Regions from separate parts of the Adlercreutzia muris genome, predicted to be linked through region 3. Evidence: predicted binding sites of a transcription regulator. Region 3 holds the regulator's gene; each other region holds the start of a gene.

The links. Region 3 encodes HrcA, which represses chaperone genes, less so after heat shock. Its sites were predicted from a motif close to TNTTAGCANNCNNNNNNNNNGNNTGCTAANA; they were not measured.
Region 1: the regulator HrcA is predicted to act here: its motif matches at 3,603-3,633, upstream of htpG (molecular chaperone HtpG).
Region 2: the regulator HrcA is predicted to act here: its motif matches at 2,603-2,633, upstream of AAK988_RS04335 (co-chaperone GroES).

What each region holds. Positions count from the first base shown of each region.
Region 1 covers NZ_JBCLQK010000001.1:432,986-438,320, forward strand. The annotation lists gene AAK988_RS01695 (TrmH family RNA methyltransferase) at 1-553, shown strand, start outside; gene AAK988_RS01700 (hypothetical protein) at 659-1,093, shown strand; gene htpG (molecular chaperone HtpG) at 1,482-3,485, opposite strand; gene AAK988_RS01710 (MDR family MFS transporter) at 4,048-5,335, opposite strand, start outside.
Region 2 covers NZ_JBCLQK010000003.1:145,652-150,986, forward strand. The annotation lists gene nadE (NAD(+) synthase) at 1-504, shown strand, start outside; gene AAK988_RS04325 (sensor histidine kinase) at 569-1,801, shown strand; gene AAK988_RS04330 (response regulator transcription factor) at 1,794-2,498, shown strand; gene AAK988_RS04335 (co-chaperone GroES) at 2,707-2,994, shown strand; gene groL (chaperonin GroEL) at 3,026-4,660, shown strand; gene AAK988_RS04345 (putative manganese transporter) at 4,756-5,335, shown strand, end outside.
Region 3 covers NZ_JBCLQK010000010.1:76,019-81,353, forward strand. The annotation lists gene dusB (tRNA dihydrouridine synthase DusB) at 1-960, shown strand, start outside; gene hemW (radical SAM family heme chaperone HemW) at 1,116-2,234, shown strand; gene hrcA (heat-inducible transcriptional repressor HrcA) at 2,436-3,446, shown strand; gene dnaJ (molecular chaperone DnaJ) at 3,497-4,645, shown strand; gene AAK988_RS09655 (RsmE family RNA methyltransferase) at 4,657-5,335, shown strand, end outside.

The DNA.
Region 1 (5,335 bases), on a different contig from region 3:
GGCCGAGGCCGTGGGCGAAGGGCGCTTGGTGGCGGTGCTGGAGGATGTGACGAACCACACCAACGTGGGGGCCATCTTCCGCAGCGCCGCGGCCATGGGGGTCGATGCCGTGCTCGCGAGCCCCGCCTGTTACGATCCGCTGTACCGCCGGGCCGTGCGCGTGTCCATGGGCACGGTGTTCCAGGTGCCGTGGACGCGCATCGGCGAGCTGGATGTGCCCAACCGCCCCGGCGAGGGCACCTGGAGCGCCGAGGGGATCGATCAGCTGCACGAACTGGGCTTCACCTGCGCTGCCATGGCCCTGTCCGATGATTCGATCACCCCCGATGAGCTTGCGGGGCTGCTGACCGAGCGAGAAGCGGCTACGGGCGCGCCCGCGAAGCTGGCGCTCTTGTTCGGCACCGAGGGCGAGGGGCTCGCCCCGGCCACTATCGACCGTTGCGACCATACCGTGCGCATCCCCATGGCCCACGGCGTGGATTCCCTGAACGTGGCGGCATCGAGCGCTGTGGCCTTCTACGCCTTCCGTCATTTGAGCCAGCTGGGGAGGTAGCCCGTGAACGAGCCCCGCCCCTCTCGCTCCGCTACCTCCGCGCAAGGCGATACAGCCACCCGAGACAGCGCGGACAAGCCGCCCCGACGGAAACCCCCAACCTCCATGGTCGTCGCCACATGGGCCGTGCGCGCGTGCTTTGCCTTCGTGTTCGCCGTGAACGTGCAGTGCGCCCTGGGATTCGCCCTGACACCCGAGGCCTACCTGGGCGCCTACGAGCTGGCCGGCGCGCCGGGACGCGTAGCCGCCCAGGGCATCGGCGTGGCCTTCCTCATGTGGAACTGCACCTACCCGCTGGTCATTTGGAAGCCACAACGGCATACTACACTCGCAGGCGTGGTACTGGCCCAGCAAGTCGTCGGGCTTATCGGCGAGTCCGCTATCCGCGCCACCCTACCCGCCGGTCACGATTTGCTCGCCAGCAGCATCAACCTGTTCATCGCCTTCGATGCCGCGGGGCTTCTGCTCATGGGCATCTCGCTTGCCGTGTTTCTCTTCACAAGGAATTTGTGCAGCAAACGCCGCGAGATAGACTCCTGAGTTGAGCCGCAGGCATGTTTCTGCGCAGCCATATCCAACCCTGCCCCTTCTGAACAGGCGTTTCTTGAATAGCCGTTGAAATCATCGCGCCGCATGAGCCGCCTGACATCTATTTCGCGGAGTTTACTGCACAGAATCAGCTCTTTCAGACGCAAAGGAGCCGCACCGACGCGGGGCAGCGAAGAAAGACACCGCAGGGGAGGCGAAGCGCAGGGAAAGGACCGGAAGCACAAAAAAGGGCGGCGGAGGCGGAAGCGCAAAAAGGGAGGCGGAGGCCGAGGAGCAGGGGCCGAGGCGCAAAAGAGGAGTGGCCCGCCTAACGAAAAGGGGCCGCGTCGCGGCCCCTTCGAGAGAATTCCCCGTACTCGTCGGCGTCTGTCGGCCACGCCTACTTCATCAGCTCGGCGACTGCCTGGGCGAAGGCGAGCGGGTTTTCGGGCATGATGCCCTCCACGAGCAGGGCCTGGTCGAACAGCAGACCCGCGTAGGTGCGCACCTTGCCGTCGTCGCCGGCCTCGTGGGCCGCCTGCAGGGTGGCGAACACCGGGTGCTTGGCGTTCACTTCCAGCACCAGGTGCAAATCGGGCAGGTCGTCGGCACCGGGCTGGCTCTTGAGCACCTGCACCATGGCCAGCGACACCCCGCCCTCGCTGGTGACCACAGCCGGGGCATCGGTGAGCCGGGTTGACACCACGACGCGCTCCACCTTGCCCTGCAGGGCCTCGCCCATGGCCGCGAACAGCTCGGCGTTGCTCTCGGTGGCCTCTTCGGCCTCCTTCTTCTCCTCCTCGGTGGTAAGCCCCAAATCCTCGGCACCTACGTTCTTGATGAAGTAGGGCTGCTTGTTCTCGTCGTCGCCATCCACGGCGTGCTCGCCGTAGGTGCCCATGGCCATCATGCAGAACTCGTCCACGTCGGCATCGCACAGCAGCACGTCGTAGCCCTTGGCAAGCACCGTGGTCACGAGCGGCATGCTTGCCAAGCGCTCGCGGGAATCGCCCGCGGCGTAGAAGATGGCATCAGCCCCGGCCGGCGCGTCGGCCAGGTACTCGTCCAGGGTGATCATCTTCTGCTGCTTGGCGGAATAGAACAGCAGCAGGTCGGCCAGGGCGTCCTTCGCCATGCCGTAGCTCTGGTAGATGCCGAACTTCAGGGTGCGGCCGAACTGCTCGAAGAACTGCTCGTAGGCCTCGCGGTCGTCATCGCGCATCTGCGCCAGGTCGGCCTTGATCTTCTTCTCGAGGCGGCGGGCGATGGCACGCAGCTGGCCGTTGTGCTGCAGCGTTTCGCGGGAGATGTTCAGCGTGAGATCGGAGGAGTCCACCACGCCGCGCACGAAGCCGAAGTAGTCGGGCAGCAGTTCCTCGCACTTGTCCATGATGAGCACGTTGGCCGAATACAGGGCCAGGCCGCGCTGATAGTCCTTCGAGTACATGTCCCACGGCGCGCGGCTCGGCACGAACAGCAGGGCGTCGTAGTTGAGCGAGCCCTCAGCGTGCACCGAAATGGTGCGGGCCGGATCCTCGAAGTCGTGGAAGTCGGTCTTGTAGAACTCGTTGTACTCTTCCTGGCTGACCTCCGACTTGCGGCGCTTCCAGATGGGGATCATGGAGTTGATGGTCTCGATCTCGGTGTAGGTCTCCCACTGGGGCGCGGCGGGCGCCTCGGCGTCGCTCTCGGCGGCCTCGGGCACCTCCACCTTGCGGGTGCGGGTGACCTCCATCTTGATGGGGTAGCGCACATAGTTGCTGTAGCGCTTGATCAACTGCGTCAGGCCATGTTCGGTGGCGAAGGTGCCGAAGGACTCCTCGTCGGTGTCGTCCTTCAGGTACACGATGACGTCGGTGCCATGCTCGGGGCGCTCGGCGATGACCATGTCGTAGCCCTCCACGCCATCGGACTCCCAGGCCCAGGCCTCGTCGGAACCCACGGCGCGGGAGATGACGCGCACCTTCTTGCCCACCATGAAGGCGGAGTAGAAGCCCACGCCGAACTGGCCGATGATGTCCACGTCGGTGAGGTCGTTCAGGCCCTTGGGCTCGCCTTCGCCCTCGGTTGCGGCCTCGGCGGCCTCCTCGGCGCGGGCGGCCTTGAACTCGTAGGAGTCGGAATGGGCGATGGTGCCCAGGTTCTTGTCCATCTCGTCCTTGGTCATGCCGATGCCGTTGTCGGACACGGTCACGGTGCGCGCCTCGGCATCGAAGGCCACGGTAATGGCCAGATCATCGCGGCCCACGGCCACGTCCGGGTCGGTGAGGCTGCGGAAGTACAGCTTGTCCACGGCATCCGAGGCATTGGAGATCAGCTCGCGCAGGAAGATCTCGCGATTGGTGTAGATGGAGTTGATCATGAGGTCGAGCAGCTTCTTGCTCTCAGTCTTGAACTTTCTCATAGGTGAGTCCTTCTTTCCTAGGATCGACAGACCGACGCCTTAGTGTACGTCGCGCGCCGGTGGCGTCTCGCGGTGCAATCGGGCTGAAATATAGTCGTTGACCTGCGGCGACAGAGACGTTGGCAGTCTGCCTTTATGAGTGCTAATAGCACATTGTACGCAGAAGGAAACCTAAGTCAATACCTATCAAGTTTTGTTCAGAAAATGGGATGGCGGGAGCTGGGGGGTAAGGGGCGGCAGCAAACCGGACGATCCTCGTAGGGGCGGGCTTCAGCCCGCCCGATGGGACACGCCGCAGGTCGCGGGCGGGCTGAAGCCCGCCCCTACGGAATCCGCCCCTACGGAATCCGTTCCGGCGCGGTCCGTCCTCAGCACAATCCGTCCCTTATGTGGCTCCATGGAGTTTTTGCAGCAAGCTGCTGTACAAACCCTTCGTCCATCATCTTTTTCGTACATAGCCGAGGACACGAAAAACGACCCGCCAAGGGCGGGTCGTTTGAAGGGGTGAGCTGCGGGAAATAGCGAGGGATGCGCAGTCGCCCTGCGACGGGCGCGGGTCGCCTTACTTCTCCAACAGGTCGATGGCCTCTGCGAGGGAGCGCATGATGTTGCGGCGGGACAAGGCGCCGACGAGCTTGCCGTCCTTCACCACGGGCACCTTCTTGATGCGCTTGGCGGCGAACAGGGTACACACCTCGTCGATGGGAGTGTCGGCCTCCACGGCGACGACGCGGCGGGTGGCCACGGCCATGACATTCAAAGCCAGAAGCTCGCGCAGGCGCGTGACGGCGTTCTCGTCGTCCACGTAGCGGTAGCCGTTCAGCAGCGTGGAGTCCAAAAGCGAGATCTCGGTCTTGCCCAGGTAGCTGGCCACATCGCCATCGGACACGAAGCCCACGAGCGCCCCTTCCCCGTTCACCACGGGCAGACCGCTCGTCTGATTCTCGTCCATGAGGCGAATGACCTCCTCCATGGTGGCGGTGTCCAGCGCGCAGACCGGCTGGCGGTTCATCACATCAGAGGCCACGTAGATGCGCTCGGGGTCGATGGCCTCGTCGCGGGAGGCATCCACGGTCACGCCGTCGAAGCCGGCCGCGTAGTCCACGGGCTCGGGGCCGCCCTGGGCCGCCGTCACCGCCGCCGCGGCCCCCTTGCGGCCATCGCGCACGAAGAACAGGATGACCAGCGCGGCCACGCCCATCAGGATGAAGGTGGTCATGTAGGCCATATGATCGCCCAGGTAGGCCTGCTCGAGCGGCGCAGCCTCGGGCGCCACCGCCGGTGCCAGGGCCGAGATGGACACGAGCACGGCCGTGCCGAGGGAGGCCGCCACCTGATTCAAGGTGTTCGACACGCCCTGGGCGTGCTGGATCACGCTGTTCTCCAGCGAGTTCACGCCCCAGGTATTCAGCGGCGTCATGGTGAACTGGAGGCCCACCACTAGCACGGTATACGTAAGCGTCAAGTTGATGAAGCTGCTGTCGATGCCGAGGCGCGCCAGACCCGAGGCGCCCAGCACGGCCACGATCACGCCGGGGATGACCACGCGGCGCACGCCGTAGCGATCGAACAGCCGGCCCGACACGAGGCCCATGAGCGCGCCGATAAGCGCGCCCGGCAGCATGGCCACGCCGGACATCGTGGCCGAGAACCCGAGCACGCCCTGGATGTAGAGGGGCGTGATCACACCGGTGCCCATGAGCGCGGCCTGCACGATCACGATGATGATCACCGCGATGGCGTACTTGCGCGCCTTCAGGATGCTCACCTGCAGCATGGGCTCGGGCAGCTTCATCTGCCGCACCACGTACAGCACGCACAGCGCCAGACCCGCCACGATCAGGCCCGCG
Region 2 (5,335 bases), on a different contig from region 3:
CAGGCCCGCTGCCGCATGGTATGTCTCATGGCGCTGTCGAACGCCCATGGATGGCTGCTGCTGAACACGGGGAACAAGTCTGAGGCGGCCATGGGCTACTCCACCCTCTACGGCGACACGGCCGGTGCCTTCGCCCCCTTGGGCGGCGTCTATAAGACCGATGTGTTCGCCATGGCCCGGGCCCGTAATCGCCGAGCCGTGGAAGCCGGCGATGTCGGCCCCATTCCCGTGAACGTATTCGTGAAGCCGCCCTCGGCAGAGTTGTCGCCCGACCAGGAGGACGAGAAGTCCCTCGGCATCGACTACGCCACCCTGGATCGCATTCTCGTGGCCGCCGTGGAGCATGGGCGGGCCCCTGAGGCCGTCGCTGCAGCCCTCGTGGCCGAGGGACACGAGGCCGAAGCGACTCGGCGCCTTGTGGACGACGTGCTCGCCCGCACGGCGGCCAACGCCTTCAAGCGGGCTTTGGAGCCTCCGTACCCCGCCGCGGCCTTCTACGAATAACGCCCTCGTAACTACCCCGGCGGGAGTATGGCGCCCGGGGCCGCTCTCGTTTACCATGGTACTCATGGATGCACTGCTGGGAAAGACCGAGAAACTCACCGCCACCGACTGGCTCATCGACGTGGTGGTGACCCTCGGTGCCTTCGGCTTCGGCTGCCTGCAGTTCACTCTGGCGGTGAACTTGCTCATTCCCGACGAGTTCATGCGTCGGCTCATGGGTATTCAGGTCATGGTGCCCACGGCTTTCTCCTTAGGGGCCATCGCGCTCACCACCGCGCCCCTTGTGGTTCGGCGCCGCTTGCCCTGGGTGGCGTTTGTCGGGTGCATCGTGGCCTGGGCGCTGCTCCAGTCCCGGCTCAACGGCATCGCCCTGTCGGTTGTGGGGCCACTTGTGGCTCTGTTCACCCTGGCCGCCAGCCGTCCCCGGGGCGAGGCAATCGTGGCCTTCGCCCTGCTGGCCGTCCTGCTGCTTGTGGCACCGCCCCCGCCCGACCAGTCTCGCATCCTGACCCAGCTCACCCTCTTCCAGAACGGGGCTTTGGGGCTCGCTGCGGCCTTCGCGGGCTACGCCCTGCGCGAGCATCAGGAGCGCGCCCGGGCCATTGAGGAGCGGGCCGCTGCGGCCGAGCGCACCCGCGAGACCGAGGCGCGCCGCCGTCTCGAGGCCGAGCGGGTGTCCATCGCCCGGGAGGTCCACGACATCACGGCGCACTCCCTGTCGGCGGTGAGCATCCAGGCCGCCGCGGCCGAGCGGCTCGTGGAGCGCGATCCGGTGGCAGCTCAGGCGGCCATCGCCGAGGTGCGCTCTACGGCGAAGGAGGCCCTGGAGGAGATCCGCGCCATGATCGGCGTGCTGCGCAGCGGGGAGGGCCCGGCTGAGACCGCCCCCACCGAGGGCACCGACCGTATGGCCGATCTCGTGGGCTATCTGGAAGGGGCCGGCATCGAAACCTCTCTGGCCATGGAGGGCTACGACCGCGCTCGCGTGCCGGCCTACATTGACGTGGCCCTCTTCGGCATCGCCCGGGAGGCGGCCACCAACATCGTGCGCCATGCCGGGGCCGCTCGGGCCGCCATCGTCCTTGCGGTGGAGGACGGCGCTGTGGCTCGGCTCGTGGTGGACGACGACGGCCGCGGCCCGGGGTCGGTTGCGGAAAGCGGCCACCACGGCTTGGTGGGCATGGCCGAGCGCGTCCGACTGCTCCACGGCACCTTCGCCGCTACCGAGAGTCCTTGGGGCGGCTTCCGCATCGCCGCGGCCGTTCCTCTCGCCTCGAAGGAGGAGACCCATGACTGAGTCCGAGCCCATTCGCGTGCTCGTTGTGGACGACCAGGACCTCGTGCGCTCGGGATTCAGGATGATCCTCTCCACCTACGAGGGCATCGAGATCGTCGGCGAGGCCAGAAACGGCTCCCAGGCTGTGGAAGAGGCCCAGCGCCTCAGGCCCGATGTAGTGCTCATGGATATTCGCATGCCGGAGATGAGCGGCATCGAGGCCTGCCGCGCCATCACGGCCAACCCGCTGCTGGCCCGGACCCGGGTGCTGGTGCTCACCACCTTCGATATCGACGAGTACGTCTACGACGCCCTGGGGGCAGGGGCGAGCGGCTTTCTGCTGAAGGACGCTGACCCCGACGACATCGCCGCCGCCATCCGCGTGGTGGCCGCCGGTGACGCGCTCATCCAGCCCTCGGTGATGCGCCGGCTCGTGGAGACCTTCGTGGCCGCTCGCCCCCGGGGCGGCTGGGGGAGCGCCGAAACTGCCGACGGGCGCCGAGCGGCGCTGGGCAGCCTTACTGACCGCGAGCGCGAGATTCTCATGCTGGTGGCTCGCGGTCTGTCCAACGACGAGATCGCCGAGGAGCTGTTCATCTCGCCGGCTACGGTGAAGACCCACCTGGCCCGCATCATGGCGAAGACCGACGCCCATGATCGGGCTCAGCTCGTGGTGTTCGCTTACGAGACGGGGCTTGTTTCCCCGGCATCACGGTAATCCCTGATAAAAGCCGTAATCATAGGAAACTTGAGTGGAAAAAACTCAAGTTTTCCTTCCCGCACCCCTTGTTTTCTCCGGCGTTGCTGTTATGATGTCTTCCTGTTTAGCACTCGTAGTTGCGGAGTGCTAGCACTTAACCCGATCGAGTGGTTAAATGAGAGGTTGTGCACCCGCACTACGCAAACCATTGAAAGGACGGCAAGCTATGAATTTGAAGCCTCTGGGCGACCGCGTCATCCTGAAGCAGGACGAGGCCGAGGTCACCACCGCGTCCGGTCTCTTCCTGGCCTCCGATGCCAAGGAGAAGCCGCAGACCGGCACCATCATCGCCGTGGGCGAGGGCAAGATGGACAAGGACGGCAAGCTGATCCCCATGCCCGTGAAGGTCGGCGACAAGGTCATCTACGGCAAGTTCGGCGGCACCGAGATCGCCCTGGACGGCGAGAACGTGCTCATCCTCCGCGCCGACGACATTTACGCTGTGGTTGAATAAATAGAAGAGAACTCGAAAGGAACGCGAACTTATGGCTAAGGAAATCAAGTTCGATACCGACGCTCGCTCCGCTCTGGCCGCGGGCGTGTCCAAGCTGGCCGATGCCGTCAAGGTGACGCTCGGCCCCAAGGGCCGCTACGTGGCCCTGGAGAAGTCCTACGGCGCCCCGCTCATCACCAACGACGGCGTGACCGTGGCCAAGGAAGTGGAGCTGGAGAACCCCGTGGAGAACATGGGCGCCCAGCTGGTGCGCGAAGTGGCCGTGAAGACCAACGACGTGGCCGGCGACGGCACCACCACCGCCACGCTGCTGGCCGACGTCATCGTCTCCGAGGGCCTGAAGAACGTGACCGCCGGCGCTGACGCCCTCGGTATCCGCCGCGGCATCGAGAAGGCCACCGACGCCATCGTGGATGCCATCAAGGCCGCTGCCACTCCGGTGTCCACCAAGGAGCAGATCGCGAACGTCGGCCGCATCTCCGCCGGCGACGCCGCCATCGGCGACAAGATCGCCGAGGCCATGGACGCTGTGGGCAACGACGGCGCCATCTCGGTGGAGGAGTCCCAGACCATCTTCGGCATCGACATGGAGATCGTCGAGGGCATGCAGTACGAGCGCGGCTACATCTCCCCCTACATGGCCACCGACATGGAGAAGATGGAGGCGGTGCTGAAGGATCCCTTCGTGCTGCTCACCGATATGAAGATCAACTCCATCCAGGACATGGTTCCGCTGCTGGAGGAGGTCATGCGCGCCGGCCGCCCGCTGTTCATCGTGGCCGAGGACGTGGAGGGCGAGGCTCTCTCCACCATCCTGCTGAACCGTCTGCGCGGCACCCTGTCCGTGGTGGCCATCAAGGCCCCCGGCTTCGGTGATCGTCGTAAGCGCATCCTGGAGGACATCGCCGTGGTCACTGGCGCCCAGGTCATCGACAAGGACTTCGGCATGACCATGGCCGATGCCACCATGGAGATGCTCGGCACCGCCAAGACCGTGAAGGTCACCAAGGACACCGCCCTTATCGTGGACGGCGCCGGCAAGAAGGAAGACATCCAGAACCGCATCCAGATCATCCGCGCCGAGCTGGAGCGCGTCGACTCCGATTTCGACCGCGAGAAGGCCCAGGAGCGCCTGGCGAAGCTGTCCGGCGGCGTGGCCGTGCTGAAGGTGGGCGCTGCTACCGAGTCCGAGCTGAAGGAGAAGAAGTCCCGCATCGAGGACGCCCTGCAGGCGACCCGCGCGGCCGTGGAGGAGGGCATCGTCGCCGGCGGCGGCGTGGCCCTGGTGGACGCCATCGGCGCCCTGGACTCCGTTGAGGCTGCCGACAAGGACGAGGAAGTCGGCATCAACATCATCCGCAAGGCCATCGAGGCCCCCATGCGCGCCATCGCCCAGAACGCGGGCTTCGAGGGCTCCGTGGTGGTCGAGAAGGTGAAGAGCCTGCCGGCCGGCGAGGGTCTGAACTGCGCCAACGGCGAGTACGGCAACATGATCGAGATGGGCGTGAACGACCCGGTGAAGGTGACCCGCACCGCGCTGCAATCCGCAGCCTCTGTGGCCGCTCTCATCCTCATCACCGAGGCTACCATCAACGAGATCCCCAAGGAGGGTCCCGATCTGAGCGCTCTGGCCGGTGCCATGGGCGGTGGCGGCGGGATGTACTAAGCCGGCAGGCCCTCGGGTCTTCGGTTGAGTAACCGCTCAACAAACTAACACACGGAAAGGCGGCCCTCGGGCCGCCTTTCTTCTACAATGAGCCTATGGAAGAAATCATGCACATAGCCGAGCATGTGCTGGAGCACTCGCTGGCCGACACCCTCTACCTCATCCCGTTTCTGTGGGTCACCTACTTGGCCATGGAGTGGCTCGAGCACAAGACGGGCGAGAGAACCCAAAATGCCATCCGCCACGCCGGAGCGGCCGGTCCCATCGTGGGCGCCTTCCTCGGCGTGGTGCCCCAGTGCGGCTTCTCGGCCGTAGCGGCCACGCTGTATGCGGGCCGCGTTATCACGCTCGGCACGTTGTTCGCGGTGTTTCTGTCCACCTCCGACGAGATGCTGCCCATCTTTCTAGCTGAGGCGGTGCCGGGCAATACCATCCTCTCCATCATGGGCGCGAAGGTGGTCATCGGCATGGTCATGGGCTTTGTGGTGGACGCGGTGTTGCGCCTGGGCCGCCGCGACAAGGACCGCCTGCGCATCCACGAGCTGTGCGAGCAGGACCAGTGCGGCTGCAACCACGACTGCCGCACCTGCGAGGCCGCTCCCGAGCGGGCCTACGAGCACCACGACGACGTAGAGCACACCCACAGCCACGGCCACGGCTGGAAGGGCATCCTCC
Region 3 (5,335 bases):
TTCGGGAAGTACCGGGTGCTTTTGGCCCCCATGGCCGGCGTGACCGACATCGCCTTTCGCACCTTGTGCCGCGAGGCCGGCGCCGACATGGCCTTCACCGAGATGGTGTCGGCCAAGGGGCTCTCCTTCGCCAACGAGAAGACGCGCCATTTGCTGGCTCTGGCCGACGGCGAGAAGCAGGTGGCCGTGCAGCTGTTCGGTCACGAGCCGGACGTGATGGCCTCCCAGGCTGCCTGGATCGAGCAGGAGATGGGGGAGAGCCTAGCCTATCTGGACATCAACATGGGCTGCCCTGCGCGCAAGATCGTGTCGAAGGGGGACGGCTCGGCCCTCATGCGGGAGCCCGAGCTGGCCGCTGCCATCGTGCGGTCCGTGAAGGGAGCCGTGGAGCATCCCGTCACGGTGAAGTTTCGCCGCGGCTGGGCCGAGGGCGATGAGACGGCCCCAGCCTTCGCTCGGGCTATGGAAGAGGCTGGCGCCGATGGGGTCACCGTACACGGGAGGTTCGCCGAGCAGTTGTACCGCGGCGCCGCCGACTGGGGCGTTATCGCCCGGGTGCGGGAGGCGGTGGGCGTGCCCGTGGTGGGCAACGGCGATGTGCGCTGCGGCGCCGACGCGGTGCGCATGGCGGCGGAAACCGGCTGCGACGCCGTGATGATCGCCCGGGGCGCCGAGGGCAACCCGTGGCTGTTCTCCCAGGTGCAGGCTGCGCTCGCGGGCCTGCCCGAGCCTGCGCCGCCCACGGTGGACGAGCGCATTGCCATGGCCCGGCGCCACGCCGAGCTGCTCACCCACCGCGAGGGGCGCAACATCGTGCGCATGCGCAAGCACGCCATGTGGTATATGGCGGGCCTGCCCGGCGCCGCCGCGGCCCGCGGGCGCATCAACTACTGCACCACGCTCGACGATTTCAACCAGGTGTTCGGCGACTTGCTGCTCATTGCCCAGGAGCACTCGTGATCTGTCCGCTGACGCGCCGCCGGATACCTCAATTCGCTCAGACAGTCCTCGCTTTGGAGAACAGGACATCTAGTCCTGTTCTCGTCGCTGCGGAACTCGCTCGGTTGAGGCACCCGGTGTCGCGTCAGCTGCGTTGCTAGAAAAGAGACTATTCTATGCCCTATGATCCCTACAAAGCCCTCTACCTGCACATTCCCTTCTGCGTGAAGCGATGCGGGTACTGCGATTTCGCCACCGCGGCCACCGAGCGCGACTCGCCGGTCATCGACGAGTACGTGGAATCGCTCGTGTTCCAGTTGCGGCGCGCCTCTCGGGAGGGCAAGCTCGGCCAGATAGAGACGGTGTACCTCGGCGGGGGCACGCCGAGCCACATCGGCATGGGACGGCTGTCCATGCTGCTGTACGCGCTCTCCACGGCCATGCACCTGGAACCCGAGGTGGAGTGCACCATGGAGGCGAACCCGGAGAGCCTGACCGCGCCCATGGTGCGCGACATCTGGGCGCTCGGGGTGAACCGGCTGTCCATCGGCGTGCAGTCCTTCGACGACGAGGTGCTGCGCATCCTCGGGCGAGCCCACGACGCCGAGGCGGCCCGCGCGGCGGTGCGCGTGGCCCAGGAGCGGTTCCGGAACGTGTCGGTGGACCTCATGGGTGGTATCCCCGGCCAGAGCCTCGCCTCCTTCGAGGCCTCGGTGCGCGAGGCCGTGGCCCTGGGCGTGACCCACGTGTCGGTGTACCCGCTCGCCATCGAGCCGCACACGCCCTTCGATGCCGCCGTCATGCGCGGCGAGATGGCCGAGCCGGATGACGATGTGGAGGCTGCGTGCATGGAGGCAGCGGAGCGCATCCTGGGGGAGGCCGGCTTTATCCGCTACGAGGTGGCCAGCTACGCCCGCCCCGGGTTCGAGAGCCGCCACAACACCGCCTACTGGACCGGCGTGCCCTACCTGGGACTCGGCCGCTCGGCGGCGACTATGACCCAGAACGCCGAGCGCCGCATGCGGGTGCAGGACGGGCGCGTGGTGGACGACCTGAACGCGCGGCAGATGGCGGCCGAGGACCTCATGCTGGCCATGCGCATGGCCCAGGGCGTCTCCGACGAGCGCATCGCCCGGGCGGCGGCGACCATCGGCGCCGGGGCGGTGGCGGCCGTCTTCGACGAGCTGGCGGCCCTCGGCCTCGCCGAGCACCGGGGCGGCCGCTGGCGCCCCACCGAGCGCGGCTGGCTCTGTGGCAACGAGCTCTACGGCCGCCTGCTGGATTTGGCGCCCTGAGGCCGTGGCCGCGACCGGCCCGGTGCCGTCTGGGTCGGGCGGCGGGAGCCGTGGACCCCTGCGCGCCTTCCGCCTGCTCCCATGTGTCGCTTGCGTCGAGATCGGCCCTTTCGTTAGCACTCTCGCCGCTTGGTTGCTAAAATAGCGTCAACAACGGCGCGCCCGCAGGGGGGCGCCGGCGGGGAAGCGAAAGGAGCGGCCATGCTGTCGGAGCGACGCCAGAGGGTGCTGCGCGCGCTGATCGAGGACTACATCGAGTACGCGCTGCCCGTGGGATCGCGCACGCTCACCGAGCGCCACCGGCTCGGCGTGAGCCCGGCCACGGTGCGCAACGACCTATCCGCCCTGGAGGACGCGGGCTTCATCCAGCAGCCCCACACCTCGGCCGGCCGTGTGCCCACCGATGCCGGCTACCGCACCTTCGTCGACGAGCTGCTCTCGTCGGGCCTCGCCGAGGAGGAGCGGCCCCATCCCGCCATGATGGACGAGCTGCGCGGGGCCGCCTGCGAGCTGGATGCCCTCATGGAGCGCACATCCGCCGCCCTGGCGCGGCTCACCGACTGTCTCTCCATCGTCATGGCCCCCTCGGTCTTCGCCGGCCGCATTTGCCAGATCACCCTCGTGTCCCTGTCGGTGTGGCAGGCCATCATCATCGTGGTGGCCGATGACGGCCAGGTGGCCAACCGCACGGTCGCCTTCTCCGAAGAGGTCACATCCGATGAGCTGGCGGCGGCCCAGAACCTGCTGAACCGGCTGCTCGTGGGCCAGTCGGCCCGGGACGTGCGCCGCTCTCTGGACGCGAGCGCCATTGAGGCCCTGCGCGATCCCCTCGTGCAACTCGTCATCGACGAGGTGGTGGAGTGCCTCGGCGTGAGCGACGGGAACCGGGCCCATAGCCTCGGCATCTCGTCTCTTCTGCGCCAACCGGAGTTCAGCGACGCCAAGGCGCTCTTGCCGGTCATGGAGGTACTCGAGGACGACGAAGTGCTCCTGCACACCTTCGACGACACGGTGGAGGGGGAAAGCCCCGTCATGGTGCGCATCGGACGGGAGAACCCTGCCTCGGAGCTGGCCGGCATCTCCATCGTGGCCTGTTCCTACGGCCGCGGCGACAGCGAGGGCGTCGTCGCCGTTATCGGCCCCACCCGCATGAACTACGGCAACGCTATCCGCGCCGTGCGCGCCGCCCAGAGCGTGCTCTGCGACGACTAGCGGCGCCACCGACTTTTGTACGACCCATCAGAAAGGCAAGACGTTCCACTATGGCCGCAACGAAGGACCTCTACGAAATCCTCGGCGTCTCCCGCGACGCCTCCGAAACCGAGATTAAGAAGGCGTTCCGCCACCGCGCCCGGGAGCTGCATCCGGATGTGAACAAGGCGCCCGATGCGGAAGACCAGTTCAAGGAATTGAACGAGGCCTACGACGTGCTGAGCGATCCGCAGAAGAAGGCCGCCTACGACCGCTTCGGCACCGTGCCCGGGGCTGCGGGCGGCGCGGGCCCCTACGGCGGTGTGAACATCGACTTCGAGGACTTGTTCGGCGGCGGCTTCGGCGGCATGGGCGACATCTTCTCCACTTTCTTCGGCGGCGCGGCGGCCGGGGGCGGACGCCAGGTGCGCAAGGACGGCCGCGACATGGGCGTGGGCATCCGCATCAGCCTGAAGGAGGCGGCCACCGGCGAGAAGAAGGAGATCGTCTATGATCGCTTGGCGCCGTGCCCCGACTGCGACGGCACGGGCCTCGGCGAGGGCGGCAAGGAGGTCACCTGCCCTGAATGCGACGGCCGCGGCCGGGTCGTCACCGTGCAGCACACCTTCCTCGGCGACATGCAGTCGGCCACCACGTGCCCCGAATGCCACGGCACTGGCACCATTATCGAGAACCCCTGCCCCGAGTGCGAGGGCCAGGGCCGCGTGCCCGACCGCCAGCGCGTGTCGGTGGAGGTTCCCCGGGGCATCCGCGACGGCCAGCAGCTGCGCATCCACGGCTTCGGCGAGGCGGGCATGCAGGGCGCGCCGGCCGGCGACCTCATCGTCACCGTGCGCATCGCCCCGGACGAGTTCTTCGAGCGCGACGGGGACAACCTGCACTGCAAGCTCGTGGTGCCCATGGTGCAGGCGGCCCTCGGTGCCGATATCGAGATCGACGGCATCTTCGAGGACGAGAAGGTCACGGTGAAGATCCCCGAGGGGTGTCAGAACGACCAGGTGGTGCGCGTAAAGGGCTTCGGCATGCCGCGCCTGAAGAGCGACATGCGGGGCGACCTGTTCGCCCACATCGACGTGGAGATTCCCACGAAGCTCTCCAAGCGCGAGCGCGAGCTTTTGGAGGAACTGGCCGCCGAGATGGGCGAGACCGTGGATGAGAAGCGCTCGCCGCTGCAGAAGCTGCGGGATATCTTCGAATAGGGGAGCGGTCCATGTCCCTACCGCGATTCTTCCTAGAGAACCAGGTGCTCGCTGCCGAGACGGAGGCGGTGTTTCCACTGCGGCTGGCGGCCGACGACGCGAAGCACGCGAAGGTGCTGCGCCTGGCTGCGGGCGAGCACATCGCCGTTATCGACGGGGCAAGCGACTACTTCGAGTGCGAGATCATCGATATCTCCGACGGGTTGCCGCTCGTCTCCATCGCCCGTCACGAGGAGGCGCCCGCGGAAGGTCCTCAGGTGATATTGCTCCAGGGCCTGGCCAAGGGCGACAAGATGGAGACGGTCATCCGCCATGCCACCGAGGTGGGCGTGGCGGCCTTCGTGCCCCTGACCTGCAGGCGCTCGGTGGTGAAGCTGGACGGCAAGAAGGCCGCGGCCAAGACCGAGCGCTGGCGCGCCATCGCCAAGAGCGCGGCTATGCAGTCGGGGCAGGCTCGCATTCCCGAGGTGAGCGAGCCGGCGACCGTGGGGGAGGCCTGCGCGCGGCTCGAAGGCGCCACGGCCGTGCTCGTGTGCTGGGAGGAGGCGCCCGGCAGCGCGAGCCTACGCGAAGCGATCCAAGGCGCTCTCGCCGCCACGCGCACCCCTGCGGACGATGCCCGCATCGCTGTGGTGGTGGGCCCCGAGGGCGGCCTGGCCGAAGAGGAGGTGCGCGCGCTTCTGGCGAGCA